One region of the Bacillus siamensis genome, then DNA from elsewhere that is predicted to be linked to it. Evidence: riboswitches for the same ligand, from Rfam matches in the RefSeq annotation. Region 1 holds a riboswitch; each other region holds the start of a gene.
What was found. Region 1 has a riboswitch for S-adenosylmethionine ahead of mtnK (S-methyl-5-thioribose kinase). Riboswitches for the same ligand answer to the same signal wherever they lie in the genome.
Positions count from the first base shown of each region.

Region 2: it holds a riboswitch for S-adenosylmethionine, as region 1 does, so the genes downstream of both, metN (methionine ABC transporter ATP-binding protein MetN) here and mtnK (S-methyl-5-thioribose kinase) in region 1, are expected to answer to the same signal.
Region 3: it holds a riboswitch for S-adenosylmethionine, as region 1 does, so the genes downstream of both, ABDB98_RS18490 (5-methyltetrahydropteroyltriglutamate--homocysteine S-methyltransferase) here and mtnK (S-methyl-5-thioribose kinase) in region 1, are expected to answer to the same signal.

Region 1 is NZ_CP155579.1:1,312,471-1,320,336, forward strand. It holds gene ABDB98_RS06975 (acyltransferase family protein) at 1-395, opposite strand, end outside; gene ABDB98_RS06980 (PAS domain S-box protein) at 651-2,870, shown strand; gene ABDB98_RS06985 (methylated-DNA--[protein]-cysteine S-methyltransferase) at 2,867-3,364, shown strand; gene mtnA (S-methyl-5-thioribose-1-phosphate isomerase) at 3,606-4,667, opposite strand; gene mtnK (S-methyl-5-thioribose kinase) at 4,674-5,858, opposite strand; SAM riboswitch class I at 5,969-6,123, opposite strand; gene ABDB98_RS07000 (carbon-nitrogen family hydrolase) at 6,216-6,995, opposite strand; gene ABDB98_RS07005 (pyridoxal phosphate-dependent aminotransferase) at 7,088-7,866, shown strand, end outside.
Region 2 is NZ_CP155579.1:3,118,056-3,125,921, forward strand. It holds gene sufS (cysteine desulfurase SufS) at 1-924, opposite strand, end outside; gene sufD (Fe-S cluster assembly protein SufD) at 924-2,237, opposite strand; gene sufC (Fe-S cluster assembly ATPase SufC) at 2,255-3,040, opposite strand; gene ABDB98_RS15410 (hypothetical protein) at 3,218-3,370, opposite strand; gene ABDB98_RS15415 (carboxymuconolactone decarboxylase family protein) at 3,563-3,940, opposite strand; gene metQ (methionine ABC transporter substrate-binding lipoprotein MetQ) at 4,033-4,848, opposite strand; gene ABDB98_RS15425 (methionine ABC transporter permease) at 4,862-5,530, opposite strand; gene metN (methionine ABC transporter ATP-binding protein MetN) at 5,523-6,548, opposite strand; SAM riboswitch class I at 6,654-6,760, opposite strand; gene ABDB98_RS15435 (SCP2 sterol-binding domain-containing protein) at 6,872-7,222, opposite strand; gene ABDB98_RS15440 (thioredoxin family protein) at 7,319-7,639, opposite strand; gene ABDB98_RS15445 (toprim domain-containing protein) at 7,648-7,866, opposite strand, start outside.
Region 3 is NZ_CP155579.1:3,718,818-3,725,287, forward strand. It holds gene ABDB98_RS18465 (DUF4352 domain-containing protein) at 1-15, shown strand, start outside; gene galE (UDP-glucose 4-epimerase GalE) at 62-1,078, opposite strand; gene pepT (peptidase T) at 1,272-2,504, shown strand; gene ABDB98_RS18480 (hypothetical protein) at 3,083-3,250, shown strand; gene ABDB98_RS18485 (LURP-one-related/scramblase family protein) at 3,353-3,829, shown strand; SAM riboswitch class I at 3,914-4,000, shown strand; gene ABDB98_RS18490 (5-methyltetrahydropteroyltriglutamate--homocysteine S-methyltransferase) at 4,079-5,215, shown strand; gene ABDB98_RS18495 (putative RNA methyltransferase) at 5,250-6,131, opposite strand.

The sequences.
Region 1 (7,866 bases):
ATTTTCGGCAGCTTCGTAAAGGGATACAACAGCAGATTCCAAAAGAATAAGCTGACTAAAAACCAAAGAGACCACTGCGGATCAATCGGATTGACGCTTGTCATGCTTTCATCCTGAATCAAATAGTAAAAAACCGAGTAGATGCCCTGAAAAATCAGGTACGGAATAATCAGCTTCACAGCCAGCTTTTTTACATAACCTTTCCGCTTAAAGTTTTTTGCGAAGTAGCCGGAAACCAGAATAAAGGCCGGCATATGAAAAGTATAAATGAATTTGTAGAGATGGAGCATAAACTCATTTCCGTTAATAAATGACCGGAGGATATGGCCGAACACCACCAGAAAAATCAAGATAAACTTGGCGTTGTCAAAATAACTGTCTCGCGATTTTGTCATAGCATCACCTTCTCTTCAAAAATCATCCACTGCATGATTATTTCCTGATGATGTTCATTTTAAAATAAAAAACAAAAAATTGAAGGAGGAAAAAAGGGATTGTTAGGATGATGTAACGGGGAGGTAAGGATCGTAGAAAAAGACTCTAACTTGTCATATCATTGAAATTTTCTGAAATGTATAGGGCGAATGAAGGAAGATGAGGTATTTTGTAGAAATATTGAAGGATAGGTTTTTGAAGAAGGAGTGTACTGAATGGCTGAAACTCTGGATTTGCAGACAAAGGAGTCGCTGAAAGAGCAGCTGAAGCGGCTGAAGGAGGAAAATGACCGCCTGAAGAGTGATTTGAACCGGTATCATGTGATTATGAATAACACGCTTGATGCCATTTTTATATGCCATAAGGAAATGAAAATCGTCCAGGCGAACGAGGCCGCGGCCCGGATGATGCAGATTGAGGCAGAGCGCCTCATGAACCGCTCCGTTCTGGACTTTTTATATTCCGTGCCTCAGGAAGAACTGAATAAGGCCGTGAAAAAATTTTTGAAAAAGGGCTATCTGTGGAAAGAGGTGCCGATTAAGCTTGACAGCGGCGCGACGAAATACATTGAATTCCTCGCCAGAGACGGAATTGGGGAGGATTATTTTTTTGTGGTCATGAGGGATATCTCCTCTAAAAAAATCTTAGAGCGTGAATTCTCTATGAACGAGCAGCTGTTCAAAGATTTGTTTGACAGAGCTGTCGACGGCATCGTGCTGTTTGATAAGGACGGCGGGTTTATTGATGCGAACCTCTCTTTTTGCAAAAGCTTTGAGATCGGCCAGAATGAACTGTCCCATCTGTCGCTCCGCCATTTTACCGACGGAGAAAACAAAAAGCACCTGAAAGAAATCTGGGACACCCTCCGGAGAAAAGGAAGCGCTAAAGGAGAACTGCCGGTCAAGCTCCGGTCCGGCGAGGAGAAGCTGTTTGAGTTTACGATTACGTCCAACTTAATCAGCGGGTTTTACATGTCTATTATGAGAGACATAACGGAGAAACGATCGATGGAATTGAAACTTTTTAAAAGCGAAGAGCGCTTCCGCGAAATTTTTGAAAACGCCATGGACGCGATTGTCATTTGGAATGATGACGGAAAAATTGCCAAAGCAAACGAGTCGGCGTGCCGTATTTTCGAGCTGCCGATGGATAAGCTGACGGAAACGAATTTATGTACGTTTATCGTTGATCCGCAGAAAAAATACAAGCAGATTAAGAAGAAATATGAAAAATACGGGGAAATCCGGGCAGAGATGCTGTTTCAAATGGCAAACGGCCAGTACAAAGAGCTTGAGTTCACATCAAAACGAACCATACTCGAAGGTCAGCATTTAACCATTTTAAGAAATGTCAGCGATCGTAAGCGGATGGAAAAAGAATTGCGGGAAAGCGAGCTGAAATTCAGAAAAGTATTCAACGGCTCAATGGACGGAAAAGTCTTGTTTGACAACCAATTCCGCATAATTGACGCGAATCCTCTCGCAAGCCGTATACTCGGCATGCCGGATGATGAGCTGAGAGCGCATACCGTTCCGGATATTCTTTCTTTATTTGAAATTGAAAACGCGGGTGTACCCGCCAAAAAGATCGATCTGGAAGGAATGGATAATGAAATCCCCTTCCTGTTAAGCAGCAGTGACAGCCGCAAATTGGAATTTTCCTTCAAAAGGAATATCATTCAAAATATGAACCTGGCCATCTTTAAAGATGTCACCGAGGCCAAAGAGCTTGAGGAGAGGCTGCGGAAATCCGACACTCTTCACGTCGTAGGGGAGCTGGCGGCCGGCATCGCCCACGAAATCAGAAATCCGATGACTGCGCTGAAAGGGTTCATTCAGCTTCTGCAAGGAAGTATTGAAGGTGAATATTCCCTGTACTTTAACGTCATTACCTCAGAATTGAAACGCATCGAGTCTATCATTACCGAATTTTTAATTTTAGCGAAACCTCAGGCAATATTATATGAAGAAAAAGACGTGACGCAGATTATGAAAGACACGGCTGATCTCTTGAATGCCCAGGCCAATCTTGTCAATGTGCAGATCCATTTGAACCAGACCGGGAACATCCCGCAGATTTACTGTGAGCCGAATCAATTAAAACAGGTGTTTATCAATATTTTAAAAAACGCCATTGAAGTCATGCCGGGCGGCGGCAATATCTACGTGACGATCCAGCCTTCTGATAAGGACCACATTCTGATATCCCTTCAAGATGAAGGAACAGGCATTTCTGAAGACAAATTAAAACGTCTGGGCGAGCCATTCTACACGACAAAAGATAGGGGGACGGGTCTCGGTCTCATGGTCAGTTATAAAATCATCGAAGAGCATCAGGGCCGCATTCATGTGGAAAGTGAAGAAGGGAAGGGCACGGTTTTTCATTTGACGCTTCCGATCCGGCAGAATACCGAAGAAAGAAGGAGCGGCGAATGATCTGCTTTATAAGTGTGAAAGCACCGTTTGGAACGGTCAGCCTGACGGAGGAAGATGGCTTTATTACCGGCCTGTTTCTCACCGGGCAAGATTTTGAGGAATGGCGGAAAGATACGCCCGGCGTGAAATCGTGCGAAACCGATTTGCTGTCGGAGGCGAAACAGCAGCTGACATCATATTTTTCCGGAGAGAGAAAGCATTTCTCTCTGCCTCTGAAACAACAAGGCACACTCTTTCAGGAAAAGGTATGGAACGCGCTGACGATGATTCCTTACGGTGAATCACGAAGCTATGGTGATGTAGCTGAAGCTATCGGCAAGCCGAAAGCGGTGCGCGCCATCGGACAGGCCAATAAACGCAACCGGCTGCCGATTTTTGTCCCGTGCCATCGGGTAATCGGCAAAAACAGCGCCTTAACGGGATACGCGGGCACGAAGACGGATGTAAAAGCGGCGCTGCTGAACATCGAACAAATATCCTATAAAGAAAAATAAAGCATATGGCACGTTCCGTTTTTTCACGTCCGACATATCATTTTATTAAGTAAAAAAAGTTGGTCTGATGAAAAAGGAGGACGAAGCCTGATGAAAATGAGCCGTCCGCAAAAGATAGCCGGTTATGCAGAGCTGTTTTTTAAAATGCATCTGATTTCAGCCGCCCAAAAAGATGAAGTGATGACATTATGCAGACAAAAAAACCGCTGACATTGCCTGAGGCAACATCATCAGCGATTTTTCAGCTCAGCTGGCAGTCTGCGAATAATTGTTCAATTTCTTCCGTGTAAGAACCCGTCACAATTCCTTTCTCGGTGATAATGCCTGAAATCAGGCTGCTCGGTGTGATGTCAAAGGCCGGGTTGAAGACCGGCACATCTTCGGGAGCGGTGCGTATGCCGGAGATTTGTCTGACCTCATCCGGATCTCTTTCTTCAATCGGAATCTGATCGCCGTTTTCAATCTGCAAGTCAAATGTCGAAAGCGGTGCGGCCACAAAAAACGGAATCTGAAAGGCGTTTGCCAAGATCGCGAGGCCGTACGTTCCGATTTTGTTGGCCGTATCTCCGTTTTTAGCAATTCTGTCAGCGCCGACAATGACTGCTGAAATATGTTTTTCCTTCATTGTATGGGCGGCCATGCTGTCAGTAATGAGCGTGACATCAATCCCGCCCTGCATCAGCTCCCACGCCGTCAGCCGCGATCCTTGGAGAACGGGCCTTGTTTCACATGCGTAAATATGAAGGCCGAGGTCTTTTTGTTTCGCTAAGTAAAAGGGAGCAAGCGCCGTACCGTACCGGCTTGTGGCAATTGAACCCGCATTGCAGATGGTCATGATCTGGTCGCCTTTTTTAAAAAGGTGCAGCGCATTTTGGCCGATCATCCGGCATGTTTCTTCATCTTCAACCTGAATTTGAATGGCTTCATGAACGAGCGTTGTCTTCGCTTCATTGATTGAGATTGCATTCCTGATGGAATCCGTCAATCTGTCAAGCGCCCAAGTGAGATTGACGGCAGTCGGTCTTGAGCTGTTTAAATATGCTTTGACATCGGCGAGCTGACGGCGGAAATCAGAAAGATCGCGTGTTTCAAACGATTTGGCGGCAAGCGCGAGTCCGAACGCCGCAGTTATACCGATGGCCGGAGCGCCCCTTACTTTCAGTGTGACAATCGCGTCGAATACATCTTCCTTTGTTTCAAGATCCGCATACTCAGTGACATCAGGGAGCTTTTGCTGATTTAAAATGCGGATGTGTGTTTCTTTCCATTCCACGGAACGGGGGATGGCAAATTCATTTGTCATGCTGCATCATTCCTTTACACGGAGCTTAAATTGATCCAGAACCTCAGTGATATGCTTCAGTTCTTTTCTGTTTTCGATATAATAGGCGCCGATTTCAAGCGCCAGCTTCTTCCGTTCAATTCGTTTATCAAACGGAGTGATTTCATCCAAGTCAGCCACATGGGCGAGCCCGATCGTGCGCCGGATCAGTTCGCATCCCGCAAAACCGACCGCTTCCTCAAACGCGTTTTTCAGTGTATCTTCCAGCAGGTGTCTGCAGGAAGGCAGGCAGTCTTTCTCCCATGCTTCACTGAATGTTTTTACAAATGTGTCCCATACGGCGGCGGTGTGGTCATATAACGGCTGTCTGTCGTCACCGTCCCGGCTGAGGGCGTTTAACAGCAGATTTGCGATAAATTGGCCGATGTCAAAGCCGATCGGTCCGAAGAAAGCAAACTCGGGATCAATGACCTTTGTTTCATGTTCATCGGCAAAGATGCTTCCCGTATGCAGATCGCCGTGAACCAATGTTTCCGCGGAATTCAGAAAGACGGCTTTCAATTCATCAGCGCCTTCTTTCAGCCGGGAATTGTTCCAAATTTTTTCTGCGTATGGGCGCAGCTCCTCTTCAAAATCGTTTGTTTCATGGTCGAAAAACGGTTCTGTAAACACAAGCCTTTCTGTAATATTGCAAAGTTCGGGATTTGTAAACTGCTTTGCGAGCTGCTGTTTTACTTTCGCATCAAGCGCATAATCGGATGAGTAAAAGAGCGTTTTTCCCAGAAACTCACCGATATGGGCTGATAAATTCGGATAATGTTTTCCTTCCATCAGTCCTTTTCTTGAGATCTTCAGATGCGAAAGGTCTTCCATTACCGTAACCGCCATTTCAGTATCGGAATAGTAAACGGCCGGAACGAGATGGGGCACGTGTTCGCCCTGGCGGATGAGGGCGCTGCTTTCGATTCTCGCCCGGTCAATCGTAAGCGGCCAGCTTTCCCCGACGATTTTCGCGTAAGGAATCGCCTGTTTAATAATCAGTCCCTTTTTGTTTTCTTTATCGAAAACGTGAAAGACGTAATTTAAATTGCCGTCGCCGATTTCACGGCATGTGAGAGTGCTTTTGCTTTGAAATAAGCCGAGCTTCACAGCTAACGCTGCGGCGGAGCTTTCCGTTAATTGTTCATAAAGACTTGTTTTAGTTGCAGACATGGATTTACCCTCCAATTATGTAGTGGCAGTAAGAGATCGTGACGGAGAATACGCCCGAAAAAAAAGCCTCCTTCTCTGAAAGAGAAGGAGGCCGAAACAGTGCAGTCCGCCTCTTATCTCTCAGATAACATCTGATGGAATTAGCACCGTGCCCTATGAGACAATCGTCTCGGCGCAAAATGTACGCGCCCCATTTCACAATGGAATTACGGTCGGTTGCTGTTGGGGTCAAAAGGCCAATCCCTCGCCCAACTCTCGATAAGAGAAAAATATATTGATTTGTATCACAATTCGGATTAATCAGTTGATGAAAATATTAGCAGGTGCCGGATATTCTTGTCAACATTTTTTTGAAAATTAATATAAATCACGCCGCAAATCTTTGAATACCGGGATGGTCTCGCGTATGGACGCGCTTTCTGAAACATCGATTTCCGCCCGGACTGCGCCTTCCGTCCGATCTCCTTCGGCTAAAATCCGGCCCCACGGGTCAATAATCAGGCTGTGGCCGGCAAATTCATTATCGGGATTTGACCCCGTGCAGTTAGAGGCCGCGACAAAACATTGGTTTTCAATGGCTCTGGCGACAAGCAGACTCCGCCAATGATCGAGGCGGGGCAGAGGCCATTCCGCAGAGATAAACAGGACATTCGCTCCTTGGGACGTATGCTTTCTGATCCATTCGGGGAACCGGATATCATAGCAGATCAGCCCGGCGCACTTGACACCGTCAAGCTCAAAGGAACCGTCACTGTTTCCTGCTGCCAGATACAGATGTTCGTCCATCAGCTGAAACAGATGGGCTTTCTGATACCGCTTCACGATCTGCCCGTTGTTATCTGCGATGTACATAGTGTTATAGACGTTTTCGCCTTCTTTGACCGCAAAAGATCCGGCAACGAGGTGTATGTTGTATGCTTTGGCCGTTTTTTTAAGCCATTGTTCCGAAACTTTGCCGTTTTCATCCGCCAGCTGGTCAAGCCGTGTGAGATCATAGCCGGTCGTCCACAGCTCAGGAAGCACGATGACATCAGCATGGCGGCTTTCTTGCTCGATTAAAGTTTCTGCTTTTTTGAAGTTTTCTGAAGGATTTCCGTATGAAATATCAAATTGCAAACAGGAAACGGTCCATTTCATTTTTTATACACCTCAAGTTTCTCTTTACTTTTTTTATTTAACCATATATGATGATGGACTATCATTTCAAGACATTTTTAGAAGGTGAAAATATGAACTTTGAAGTCTCAGATGTACTCAAACAGCTGCCGGAACAATTTTTTGCATCTTTGGTGCAAAAGGTCAATCAAAAGCTGAAAGAAGGCAAAGACATCATCAATTTAGGACAGGGAAACCCCGATCAGCCGACGCCTCAGCATATCGTTGAAGAAATGAAGCGCGCCGTCGAAAGGCCGGAAAATCATAAATACTCATCATTCCGGGGCGCTTACAGCTTCAAAAAAGCCGCGGCTGAATTTTATGAAAGGGAGTATGGGGTGACGCTTGATCCGGAAACGGAAGTAGCCGTGCTGTTCGGAGGCAAGGCGGGGCTTGTTGAGCTTCCGCAATGTCTTTTGAACCCGGGAGATACAATTCTTGTGCCTGATCCCGGATATCCTGACTACTGGTCGGGGGTCGCCCTTGCGAAAGCGAAAATGGAAATGATGCCGCTGACTGAAGATAGAGGGTTTCTCCCCGATTACAGCGCAATTCCTGAAAAGGTGCAGAACGAGGCGAAGCTGCTGTATCTCAATTATCCGAATAATCCGACCGGTGCTGTGGCAACAAAGGCGTTTTTCGAGGAGACGGTCAGCTTTGCGGAACAAAACGGCATTTGTGTCGTTCATGATTTCGCATACGGGGCCGTCGGTTTTGACGGGCATAAACCGCTGAGCTTTTTGCAGACAGAAGGCGCAAAAGAAACGGGGATTGAAATCTATACTTTGTCCAAAACGTATAACATGGCGGGCTGGCGGGTCGGATTTGCCGTCGGAAACGCGTCTGTCATCGA
Region 2 (7,866 bases), 1.8 Mb from region 1:
GGCCGCAAGCTTATGCTCATGCCGGGAAATCTCGTCGAGTCCGACCTCTTCAAGAAAATCAATCGCGGCTCCCAATCCGATTGCGCCTGCGATAATCGGCGTGCCTGCTTCAAACTTCCACGGAAGCTCTTTCCAAGTTGATTCATAAAGCCCTACAAAGTCGATCATCTCGCCGCCAAATTCGGCCGGCTCCATATTCTCAAGCAGTTCTTTCTTGCCATACAGCACGCCGATTCCCGTCGGGCCGCACATTTTATGGGAAGAAAGCGCGAAGAAGTCGCAATCCAGATCCTGAACGTCGATTTTCATGTGCGGTGTGCTCTGCGCTCCGTCCACCACGATGACCGCGCCGTTGTCATGAGCGATTTTGGCGATTTCTTTAATCGGGTTGATCGTGCCGAGCACGTTTGACACATGAGCGACCGCCACGATCTTCGTATGGCTTGTGACCGTCTGCCGGACGTCTTCCAGCGAAAGCGTGCCGTCTTCCTGCATCGGGATATACTTTAAAGTCGCGCCGGTTGCTTTTACAGCCTGCTGCCACGGGATGATATTCGCATGATGCTCCATTTGGGTGATGACCACTTCATCACCTGGTTTTAAGCTGGCGCGGGCATAGCTCAGCGCCACCATATTCAGTGAAGTTGTCGTGCCTTTTGTGAAAATGACCTCAGCCATTGACTTCGCATTGATAAACTTACGGACTTTTTCACGCGCTCCTTCATAGCCGTCTGTCGCTCTTGTGCCAAGAGTATGAACGCCTCTGTGAACATTGGAATTGTATTTGCTGTAATACTGATCCACTGCTTCAATGACTGACCGCGGCTTCTGAGAAGTCGCCGCGCTGTCAAGGTACACGAGGTCATGTCCGTTCACTTGCTGATGAAGGATCGGGAACTGTTCACGAATATCAGTGATATTCATTATTTTACTTTCCTTTCGATGACGGAGACGAGCTGTTTCTTAACTCCTTCAATCGGAAGTTCTTTTACCACCGGAGCAAGGAATCCGTAAATGACTAAGCGTTCTGCTTCTTCTTTCGCAATTCCCCGGCTCATCAGGTAGTAAAGCTGAATAGGGTCCACACGGCCGACAGATGCCGCATGTCCTGCAGTTACATCGTCTTCATCAATTAACAGAATCGGGTTTGCGTCGCCTCGTGCTTTTTCACTCAGCATCAAGACGCGGGATTCCTGTTCAGCGTTTGCTTTAGACGCGCCGTGCTCAATTTTGCCGATGCCGTTAAAGATGGAAGATGCGGCATCTTTCATGACTCCGTGCTTCAGAATATAGCCTTCTGAAGCTTTACCGAAGTGGATGATCTGCGTCGTAAAGTTTTCCGTCTGTTCTCCTCTTCCGACAACCACGGTTTTCGTATCGCCGTATGTGCCGTCTCCGTAGAGGTTTGTTGTGTTTTCAGAAATCGTGTCGCCGTCGTTCATCAGACCGAGCGCCCACTCGATTTTGCTGTCGCGTCCGCGCGCGGCTCCGCGGCGGTTGACGTATGTTGTGACGCCTGCTGACAAGTTGTCAACGGCACCGTACGTCACGCTGGCATTATCACCTGTGATCACTTCACTGATAATGTTGAATACAGCTTCTTTCGGATTCACCGTGCTGATATAGTTCTCAACGTAAGTGAAGGAGCTGTGGTCTTCAGCGACGATCAGCACGTGGTTGAACAATGCCGTGTCATTGCTTTCATGAACGTAAACGGCCTGAACAGGCGTCTCCACCTGAACGTTTTTAGGAACATAAAGGAATGCTCCGCCGTTCATTAATGCCGCATGAAGCGCAGTCAGTTTATGCTCGTCGACCTTTACTCCGTCTTTCATGAAGTATTTCTCAACGAGGTCGCTGTGCTCACGGGCAGCCGTTAAGATGTCCGTGAAAATAACGCCTTTGTCTTTCAGCTCTTTAGAGAGAGACAGGAATGCAGGCGTTTGGTCACGCTGCACATATAACGTTTTGTCTTCGTTTTCGATATCGATCAGCGCTTTTGCTTCATCAGCTAAATCTTCCAAAGAAGCAAGCGGCGCGTTTTCTACTGTATGCTTGTTGAACTTTGTAAAGTTCCAATTTGTGATTTTTGTTTTATCAGGCTTAGGCAGCGGCAGATCTTCAGCTTTTTCAAGAGCCTGTAAGCGCAGGTTTTTCAGCCAGGCAGGTTCTTGATGCTTTTCGGAAAAGCCTTTGACATATTCCTGATCTACGGATAGTTTCGTTTCCAATGTCATGTTAATCCCCCTAACGCTTACGCTTCTTGACCTACAGTTTCGTCTTCAATGCCGAGTTCTTGTTTAATCCAGTCATAACCTTCCGCTTCAAGGCGCTGTGCAAGCTCCGCACCGCCTGATTTCACAACGCGTCCCTGCATCATAACGTGAACGACATCCGGCGTGATGTAGTTCAGAAGGCGCTGATAGTGAGTGATCATTAAGCAGCCGAAGTTTTCGCTGCGCATTTTGTTGATTCCTTTAGAAACGACTTTAAGCGCATCGATATCAAGACCTGAATCGATCTCGTCAAGAATGGCGATTTTCGGCTCGATCATCATAAGCTGAAGGATTTCGTTGCGTTTTTTCTCCCCGCCTGAGAAACCTTCGTTCAGGTAACGCTGCGCCATTTCAGGGTCCATTTCAAGGAACTCCATGTTTTCGTCCATTTTGCGGATGAATTTCATAAGAGAAATTTCATCGCCTTCTTCGCGGCGTGCGTTAATCGCAGAGCGAAGGAAGTCGGCATTCGTCACACCGCTGATTTCACTTGGGTACTGCATCGCAAGGAAAAGACCCGCCTGAGCGCGCTCGTCCACTTCCATTTCCAGTACATCCTTGCCGTCAAGCGTGATGCTGCCTTTAGTGACTTCGTATTTCGGATGTCCCATAATCGCTGCAGAAAGCGTTGATTTACCGGTACCGTTCGGCCCCATGACAGCGTGGAATTCGCCGCCTTTTATTTCAAGGTTTACACCTTTTAAGATCTCTTTTCCTTCGATTTCAACGTGAAGATCCTTGATCGTTAATGTTGAAGCAGCCATATCTATACCTCCAAAAATATATAATCATTATTCTCAATTTATTCTCATTCTAATTTTATAACAAATGAAAAGTAAATACAACTTTTTATATTACCCGGAACATTCCTAAAGTTTATCAAAGATCAGGGTGTAATTAAAGCTGTTTAAAACAGAAAAAGGGCGGAATTCCACCCTTTTTTACTGACCGATTTTCTCATTAAGCTGCGCTGCGAGGAACTTGCTTTTTTGGTACTCAAGCTCCCTCTGCCGTTCGACTTCCATCCTTTTTGAAAGACGCCGTCCGTATTCCTCGTAGCCGATGCCGTGTGACTTCTGCATCGCTTTTTCCATTTCAGGCGTATAGTCAAGGTCCAGTCTCTCGTGGCTGGTGCAGATAATGAATCAATCCCTTCATATATTTGCTTCTATTGTAACAATGATCCTCTGCTCCGGCCAAAGGGAGTGTGCCCCTGAATCCTTTCGAATGTGCCGATAACCGGCGCTGGCTTTATCTGAAAAACGGTATTCATACGATTGCTCTTTCTAATGCGTTGTATGCCCGAATTCCTGAATGCACTGCTGCACGAGGGTTACTCCCTGACTGAGGGCCGCGCCTCCCCCGAATGCCGCCGCGACGCTGATGACCTCAAGGATGTTTTCCTCTGTCGCACCCTGATCAAGACAGCCTTTCGTGTGATAAATCATGCAAAATTCATCTTGAGCGCTGATGCTGATGCCCAGAGCGATTAATTGTTTCTCTTTTTCAGTTAATGAATCCGCTGAAAAACACTGTTCAGTAAATTCATTAAACTTCCGCCCCATCATCGGCATTTTTTGCTCGAATATGCCTAAACCTTCTTTATATTGTTTCAATGCGTCATGCACGCTTTTTCCGTTATCCTGGTATTGAGCCACTGCCATTCCCTCCAATCGTTAACCTTCCTTTTTATTATGGACAGTTCTCCGATTAATACCCGAAAAAAACCCCGGATGATCCATCCGGGGTTTTTGCTTTATTCAGATACAGGAAGCACGGCTCCGTCGTATTTTTTCTCAATAAAGTCTTTGATTTTCTTAGAGTGAAGCACTTCCATAAGCGCTTTGATTTTCGCTGATTTTTCGTCGCCTTTTCGCACAGCGATGATGTTTGCGTACGGGTTGTTTTTCGTTGATTCTACTTGAATCGCATCTTTTAACGGATTCAGTTTGTTTTGAATCGCATAGTTGACGTTAATGAAGACTGCATCGCCTTCTTCTTCATTATATGCTTTCGCCGTTAATTCAGGGGCGATTTTTTTGAATGTCAGGTCTTTCGGGTTTTTCGTAATGTTTTTCGTAGTGGCGTCAATCGTTTTTACCTTCGGATCAAGTGTAATCAGTCCGGCTTTTTCAAGCATTGCCAGCATACGGCCTTGTTCAGCGACGTTGTTTGTCATGATGATGGTCGCGCCTTTAGGCAGGTCTTTCAGTGATTTGTATTTTTTCGTATAAATACCGAACGGCTCAAGGTGAACGGCTCCGGCATTCACGAGTTTGTAATCTTTATTTTCTTTCATTTCCTGTTCAAGGTAAGGAACATGCTGGAAGTAGTTCGCATCCACTTCATTATCAGCTAACGCTTTGTTGTACATTTTGTAATCGTTCAGCACTTTTACTTTTAATGTGTAGCCTTTTTCCTTCAGGAGCGGCTCCGCTTCTTTTAAGATTTCAGCGTGCGGCGTCTTTGTCGCAGCGACGACGATTTCCTTTTTATTTGATCCGTTTGATCCGCAGGCGGCCAAAACTCCCGCGAACACAAGCAGCAGCGCACTTAGTACAATCTTTTTCAATGTAAATCCTCCCTTATCTTTTGTCTATTATATTTGTAATCACATCACCGATGATTTGAATGATAAAGACGATGATGAGTATAAATACAGTTGCTACAAACGTTACATCCGTATTATTGGACTGGTACCCCTCTACATATGCAAGGTTTCCGAGTCCGCCTGAGCCGATGGCGCCGGCAATGGCGGTAGATCCGATCAGGGCGATGGCTGTAACGGTGATGCCCGAAATTAACGCAGGCATTGATTCAGGAATCAGCACTTTGAAGATAATCGTCGATGTCTTTGCTCCCATTGATCTGGCAGCTTCGATGACTCCTTTATCGACCTCACGCAGCGCAATTTCAACAAGCCGGGCATAAAACGGCGCGGAGCCGATAATCAGCGCAGGCAATGCGGCGTTCGGCCCTAAAATCGAGCCGACTAAAATCTTAGTAAAGCCGAGAAGCAGAATAATTAAAATAAGAAACGGAATAGACCTGAAAATATTAACGACCGCCGCAATCACGGTGTTAATGATTTTATTTTCCCATAAGCTTCCCTTGCCCGTTAAAAAGAGCAGAAGACCGAGTATCGCTCCGATGACAAATGAAAAGACTAAGGCGATGACCGTCATATAAAGGGTCTCGTATGTGGCCGTCCACAGCTCGGTTAAATCAACGTTCGGGAACCATTTTTCAAACATTTGTGATCACCTCTGCTTCTACCTGTTTGTCTTTGATGAACCGGATCACGTTTTCTACTTCTTTTTCCTGACCGTCAATATGGATGAATAAAGAACCGTAGGCTCCGTCCTTCGTCTGTGAGATTTTCCCCTGCAGAATATTGACGTCCACCTCAAAGTTTCGGATCATCTCCGTAATGAGGGGCTGCTCGGCGGCCTGCCCGACAAATGAAAGCTGAATCGTTTTTCCTGTCGCGGTTTCCTGCAGAAAATGCTGGATGGTTTCTTTCGTCTCCTCCGGTTCTGTCACCTGCTGAACGAAACGCTTGGTCATCGGTTCGCGCGGGTTTCTGAAAACTTGGAGCACTTCGCCTTCTTCAACGACTTTCCCGTTTTCCATAACGGCGACTCTGTTGCAGATTTTTCGGATGACGTGCATTTCATGGGTAATGAGCACGATCGTCAGACCGAGTCTGTCATTTATATCGGATAAAAGATCCAAAATTGAATCGGTCGTCTGCGGGTCGAGCGCTGATGTCGCTTCATCGCACAGAAGGACTTTCGGATTATTGGCGAGCGCCCGGGCGATGCCGACACGCTGCTTTTGACCGCCGCTCAGCTGTGACGGATAAGACTTTTCTTTCCCCTCTAATCCGACCAGTTTAATCAGCTCATCGGCGCGGCGGACCCGTTCGCTTTTTTTCACACCGGCGATTTCCAGCGGAAACATAATGTTCTCCCGGACGGTGCGCGACCACAAAAGGTTAAAATGCTGGAAAATCATGCTGATTTCCTGACGCGCTTTTCTCAGCCCGCGGCTGCTTACTTTATTTAATTCCGTCCCTGCAACTTCCACGATGCCTGACGTCGGCTTTTCAAGGCCGTTCAAAAGACGGATTAAGGAACTTTTACCAGCTCCGCTATATCCTATAATTCCAAATATTTCGCCCTTTTTGATATCAAGAGTGACATCTTGGACAGCATTGACATCCCCATGCTTCGCTTTATAAATTTTTGAAACATTTTGAAGATGGATCAAAGCAATCACCTGCCTTACACTATTCTAAGAAATCTTCCGGTTTTCTACGCAAAAGAAAAGCCTTTCTGCAAAAATGAGCAGAAAGGCTTATTGAAAAAGGCCTTTCTCTCATCTTTCAAAGCAGACCGCTTTGAGTGAATTGGCACCATTTCAACATCGTTGATGGTTGCCGGGCTTCATAGGGCACTTCCCTCCACCTCTCTTGATAAGAGAAAACATATCGTATTTTCGTCCGGAAATTCTTACTGTAGAATAGCACGGCGAATGATAAAAAGTCAATAAAATAAATAATGGAAGCTATTGTCACATAGTAGATTGGCAGTTTACGGCTGTTTGCTGATCGTCTGAAAAAATCCGTTTGTCAGCCAGAGGATGGCCTCCAGCTTCAGCAGGGCCCGGAATGATCCTTTCACTTTGAGTTTTCCGCTTTGGATGAGCTTCTGCAAAGAGACATCACCGTGCAGGAGATGGATGATTTCCGCCTGGTTTCCGTAAAAGGTCAAATTAGATTTTTCCTTTGAAACTGACGTTTTTCTCATTTCTCCCTGTCCGTTAATTGAGACCGTTAAGGCTTCTTTTTCTCCCTGGAATGTAATCAGCAGCGTTGAGGCGTTTAATAGCGGTTTCAAAAACAGATGCTGTCCGTCATTCTCCAAAACTTCTATTTTCTCCACTCGTATAACCTCCCGTTTTAATGGCCATACATACACTTTCTCTTTTTAACGGACAGAACCCTTTATAAACCGCACGACATTTTCCTGTAAAAATTGTCACATCGGGAACGTTTGCGATGTTTTTTGTTTAATCAGCTCATATAAATAGGAAACGGAGCGGAAGGCGTATCCTTTCTCAACAAGTTCTCCGCCTTTAAACAGCAAAAAGCACGGAACGCTTTCAATCTGATAGGCTTTGGCGAATGCGGGGGAATAATTCACGTTGTTTTTATAGAAGGCGGTGCCGGGCAGCATTTCTTCGACGACAGAAAGCATCTTGGACGCCAGCTGGCATGTGCCGCAAAACGGGGTGTACAAATACAGGAGATAGACGTCATCCTGAATCAATTCGAGTTCATTTTCTTGGAGTTCTTTCATTTTGATTATCACCTCAGGTCGTTCTTTTTCAAAAATACAGGGTCTGCATCAAGGCCGGCTCTGATCAGCACAGATGCGAGATGATGGCCCGGGCACGACTCGACTTGCCTGTATGTTCTGTCTATATAGATATGGCGCGCTTCGGGAAGCTCCCGTTTCAGCTGTTTTCTTAATTTTTCTCCGGATTCATCTGCGTCCGTTAATATAAAGACGTCTCTGTCAAACAG
Region 3 (6,470 bases), 1.5 Mb from region 1:
GTAAAAGTTAAATAATGATCATAACAAAAGAGACCTCCACCATTTGAAGGTCTCTTTCCTTTTACACCTTTTGATACCCGTTCACATTGGAGGACTGCCACTTCCAAGAGTCGGCGCACATTTCTTCAAGGTCTCGCTTTGCTTCCCAGCCTAATTCTGCCTTCGCTTTTGCCGGGTCTGCGAAGCATGCGGCAATGTCTCCCGGGCGCCGGTCGGCAAAACGGTACGGCACTTCTTTTCCCGATACTTTTTCAAACGCCTTGACCATCTCAAGAACGCTGTAGCCTCTTCCCGTGCCGAGATTATAGGCGTCGGCGCCCGTTGTGTCCAGCACCTTTTCAAGCGCTCTGACGTGGCCCTCGGCAAGGTCAACGACATGGATGTAATCCCGCACGCCGGTGCCGTCCTTTGTCGGATAATCATTGCCGAACACCTGCAATTGCTCAAGCTTGCCGACAGCGACTTGGGCGACGTACGGCATTAAATTATTCGGGATGCCGTTCGGGTCTTCTCCGATCCGGCCGCTCGGATGCGCGCCGAACGGATTAAAGTAGCGGAGCAGCGCAATGCTCCATTCAGGGTCCGCCTTATGCAGATCGCGCAAAATCTGTTCCAGCATCAGCTTGGTCTGCCCGTAAGGATTGGTCGCACTTAACGGAAAATCTTCGGTGATCGGCGTTGTTTCCGGAACGCCGTAAACCGTCGCTGATGAGCTGAAGACGATTTTTTTCACACCGTGTGCCTGCATGGCTTCACATAAAATAAACGTCCCCGTCAGATTATTATGATAATAACGGAGCGGAACAGCCACAGACTCACCGACCGCTTTTAAACCCGCAAAATGAATGACGGCTTCAATCTCATTTGCAGCAAACACCCGGTGAACGGCGTCACGGTCAAGGAGATCCGCTTCATAAAACACAAGCCCTTTTCCGGTAATGTCTTTCACACGCTCCAATGCTTCCGGTGAACTATTTGACAGATTATCCAGAACCACGATGTCATAGCCGCTGTTTAACAGCTCGACACATGTGTGGCTTCCGATATAACCCGCTCCGCCTGTCACTAAAATCGCCATGAAGAAAGCCTCCCTATTGAATGAATTGACCATATTATATCGGTTTTTTCTTCCTCTATCATCCATTTTCAGAAAGTTTAATCGTTTAGTCATTGTTTCTTCATATTTTGTTTTCATTCGCGTAATTCAAACGGGTTGTGAAATAGAAATCCTTCCCCCGCACATGGTAAGATAAGACAAAGGAGATGACGGTATGAAAAACGAAATCATTGAACGCTTTACTTCTTATGTAAAAGTCGATACACAGTCTGACGAAAACAATGAAAACTGCCCATCCACCCCCGGACAGCTCACATTGGCCAACATGCTGGCAGATGAATTAAAGTCGATCGGCATGAAAGAAATCACAGTCGATGACAATGGATACGTCATGGCGACTCTTCCGGCAAATACGGATAAAGACGTGCCGACGATCGGTTTTCTGGCCCACGTAGATACAGCGACTGATTTCACCGGAAAAAATGTGAATCCTCAGATTATTGAAAGCTATGACGGACATGATATCGTTCTGAATGACAAACTCAACGTCATCCTGTCGCCTGAGCAGTTCCCGGAGCTTTCCCGCTATAAAGGCCAGACGCTGATTACAACCGACGGCACGACGCTGCTCGGAGCCGACAACAAAGCGGGCATTGCCGAAATCATGACGGCAATGGCGTACTTGATCAAACATCCGGACATCAAACACGGGACGATCCGGGTCGCATTCACGCCGGATGAAGAAATCGGCAGAGGGCCTCACAAATTCGATGTCGGCCGCTTCAACGCCGCATTCGCCTACACGATAGACGGAGGCCCCCTCGGAGAACTGCAATATGAAAGCTTTAATGCAGCCTCCGCAAAGCTTACTTGTTACGGAAAAAGCGTTCACCCCGGAACGGCGAAAAACAAAATGGTCAACGCTTCAAAAATCGCGATGGAATTTCATCACGCGCTGCCGAAAGAAGAAGCGCCGGAATATACGGAAGGGTATGAAGGCTTCTATCACTTAAATTCAATGAACGGAGACGTTTCTGAAGCCGCCCTGTCGTACATCATCAGAGACTTTGACAGAGACCGCTTTACAGAACGAAAAGAATTTATGCAGAAAACCGCCGACGCGCTTGCGGCTAAATACGGCAAGGAAAGCATCAAGCTTGAACTGCATGATCAATATTACAACATGAGAGAAAAAATCGAACCGGTCAAAGAAATTGTCGACATCGCCTATCAAGCCATGAAAAACCTCGGCATCGAACCAATTATCGAACCGATCCGGGGCGGAACTGACGGATCACAGCTCTCTTACATGGGACTGCCGACACCGAACATCTTCACGGGCGGCGAAAACTTCCACGGAAAATATGAATACATTTCCGTCGACCATATGGAAAAGGCGGTAAACGTCATTATTGAGATCGCCAGACTGTTTGAAGAACGCGCGTAAAACCAAAGCTCCCTGCTTTGGTTTTTTTCTTTCACATGAAACCTTTCCTTCTTTCTTTCCGTATATAAGGTATGAAATGGAAAGAAGGAGTGAAGACTATGGCAAGAGGCACTGTAGCAAATGAATTAAAAAAAACCTTAAAAGACCCCCGCGTTCTGGAGACGAAATCGAACCCTTTTAAAAAGCTGCGGAAAATGTTCAGACGATTTTTTGTGAGATAACATCTCGTTTTCTTACAAAAAATAAGGAAAGCGCTATCAAATCATAATCTTCCGTTAGAAGCAGTTATTTTGCATATCGCAGGATTTTTTAGGGTACTGAATAACACAAGGCAAACGAAAACACTGTATTAGTTAATTCGGCACTGTCAAAAAATAGTCGAAAAGTTATATAAACGATCATCACTTAGCAGCCGATACAATCTATAGAACCACAACAAGAGCAAAATCAACCGCAGATCATAGTCATTTTTACGGAAAATGTCTTTATTTTTTAAAAAAGTGACAATTGTTTGAATACTTTTCGTTTGTTTTTTCGTACAATAATAATACCAAAACTTTTTTTGGGAGGTATGTAAAATGATGCTACTTATTTTTGCTGCTTTGACAGGATACCTGGTTTTCTCTTTCAGTAAGGACAACCGCCGGAAAACGCCAAAGACAAGCCCGCTGGTGACAGCTGCCGACACGAATAACATCATTGATTTAAATGCGATCCGTCAGAAACGCCGGATGCCGCTATCATAAAAACGACAGCTGCCGCAAAATCGGCAGCCTTTTTTTGTGCACCCCTCCAATATGAAACCATCCGTCTCCTTTTTACGTACAACATAAAAAAGGAGTTTTTTTATGTATCATTTTTATATCAAAGAGCGGATGTTTACGTTTAAGAATCGGTTTCAAGTGTTTCTTGAAAGCGGAAAAGAAGTCTACAATGTTGAAGGAAAGCTGTTTTCTTTCGGTGATGAATTGAAGCTGACTGATTTGGACGGCCGCACGCTCGCCAGCGTCAGTCAGAAACTGATGTCGCTCGTTCCCCGTTACGAAATTTCCGTCGGCGGCAAGCCTGTATGCCAAGTCATCAAGAAAATGACGTTTTTCAAACCGAAATTTGAAATTTCCGGAGTCGGCTGGGATATTACCGGCGATGTGTGGGGACGGAATTTTCAAGTGACAGACGGGAAATCAAACCGGATGACCGTCACCAAATCATGGATGAGCTGGGGCGATTCTTATCATTTGGAGATTGAAAATGAAGAGGATATTGTTCTTTGTCTTGCGATCGCAATCGTAATAGATATGATTCTATTTGAGGGTGATAAATAAAAATATTTATCGAAATATATTGACAATATAAGATAATATACTAAGATTAAGAGTATTACAGTTTATTCTGAAAAATAGCATATTTCCTTATCAAGAGAGGTGGAGGGACTGGCCCTATGATACCCGGCAACCGCTGTTCAGCAGAATGGTGCTAAATCCTGAAGATAAGGTTGAGATTTGCGGACGCAAGCTCTTCCCTATCCAAGGGAAGAGCTTTTTATATTTCATTGAGGAAAGAAGGAATCGTTCATGTCACAGCAAAACACAGAACAACCATTGCACACTCTTCTTAGAAAAAACCCGCCGTTTCGCGCGGATCAGGTCGGAAGCCTGCTCCGGCCGGCGGCTGTGAAGCAAGCCCGCCTGCAAAGAGCGGCGGGTGAGATTTCGGCAGAACAGCTGCGCGAAATCGAAAACCAAGAAATCATCCGCAGCGTGAAAAAGCAGAAAGAAACCGGCCTCAATGTCGTGACTGACGGCGAATTCCGCCGGGCCTGGTGGCATTTTGATTTTCTCGAAAACTTAGACGGCGTCGAAGCGTTTACGCCAGATAGCGGCATTCAGTTTCACAATGTACAGACGAAAGCGCGCGGCATTAAAGTAACGGGAGATATTGATTTTTCTCAGCATCCGATGCTCGAAGATTATAAATTTCTTCACAGCATTGCCGGCGATGCTGTTCCAAAAATGACGATTCCAAGCCCGAATATGCTGTTTTTCCGCGGAAAATTGGAAAAAGCAGCGTATCAGAATGATTACAAACAATTTCAGCATGATGTTTCAAAGGCGTATAAAAAAGCGATTCAAGCTTTCTATAACGCCGGATGCCGCTATCTTCAGCTCGATGACACCGCATGGGCCGTTTTCTTATCGGAAGCGGGGCTTCGCCAGATTGAAGCATTCGGAACGACGCCGGATGAGCTGCGCAGGCTGTTCGCAGCTTCTATTAATGACGCCATTAAGGATCGTCCTGCCGACTTGAAGGTTACGATGCATATCTGCCGCGGCAACTTCCAGTCCACATGGACGGCTGAAGGCGGATATGATGCGGCGGCGGAAACGATTTTTGACGGGCTTGACCTTGACGGATTGTTCTTGGAATATGATGATTCCCGCTCCGGCGGCTTTGAACCGCTCCGTTATGTCAAACGCTCTGATCTTCAGCTTGTGCTCGGTTTGATTACGTCGAAACACGGCGATCTCGAAGACAAGGACGCGGTTAAACGCCGGATTGAAGAAGCTTCTCAATATGTCAGCCTGGATCAGCTTTGCCTCAGCCCGCAATGCGGATTCGCTTCCACTGAGGAAGGAAACCTGATCACAGAAGAACAGCAATGGGCAAAACTGCGCCATGTCGTCGACATCGCCGGTGAAGTCTGGAAATAAAAAAAAGACACGCTATAAGCGTGTCTTTTCCGTTTTACAGCGGATCGGTCCCGATTAAAACTTCGATATCTATCGTGATATCAGCCGCTTTTCGGCCGATAAACCGCTGAATGCTTTCTTCAGTACATTTCCATGTTAAGGGCGTCATTTTCACAAGCCATTCAAGATCAGGCTGCGATAACGTCTTCGTGTAACGCAGCCGTTTGCGATCAAAGGTTTGAAAGCCCGCTTGGAAACGGCAGGCCGCTGAATCGGCGGTGTCATTCCGCCGGGGACTGTCTCCGGGAAAGAATTCCCTTACTTCCTTCAAATAATCACGCCGCGGCACCGCTTTAATGACTGTGCCGCCCTTTCGTAAAAGCCTGCTGCATTCTTTATAATTCCAAGGTGATAAAACAGACATCACGACATCAAAACGGCTGTCGGCAAACGGCGCATCCGCCACATCAGCGACGGCAAAAACCATTTGATCCCCGAAGCCCTTTGCCGCATGCAGCACACCTTCTTTCGAGAGATCAATGCCGATTCCCGTCACAGAAAAAGCGGGCTGCAGCAATCGGCATACGGCGGCTAAATGAGAGCCCTCTCCGCATCCCGCATCCAATACCGCCGCCTGTTTTTGCGGAGATTGCGTACGGCTGATGATGCCGGCGATCTCTTTTTGAACCGGCGCAAAAAACTCCCGGCTGTCAAAAAGCTCGCGTCTCGCTTCAAACAGCTGCCTGTCATAGCGTGTTTTGACCGCTTTATTGAGGAAATTCACATATCCTTGTTTTGATATATCAAATGTATGCCCGTTTGCGCATATCAAGCTTTGATTTTGGGAGACCGCCATGGCCGTACGGCATAGCGGACATCTGAATACGGACTGGCATGATTGCAGTAATTCCGCGCGTTTTCTTTTCATCGACGCCAAAAAAACACCTCATTCATTCGTTATTTTGATGAAATGAAAAAGGCATAGACAAATAAACCTTGCCAAATTGGAAGGTTTAACCTATTTATCTATACCTCTCATTATCTGTAACGAATGAACTGGATGATCACGAAAATGACCCCTTTTCTGCCGCCTTTTGAAGGCTGTGCCCTCAGATCCATTTTACCAGCTGCATCCAGTCTTTACAATGAACCGGAACGGATTTCAGGGGCGTTTTATACCTTTATTATCCAATTACTTTTACATATCCTTTATTTTCTTTATTTATAATATAAATTTATTATTTTGAAAATATCTAAAAAGGTTGATTTTCAAAAA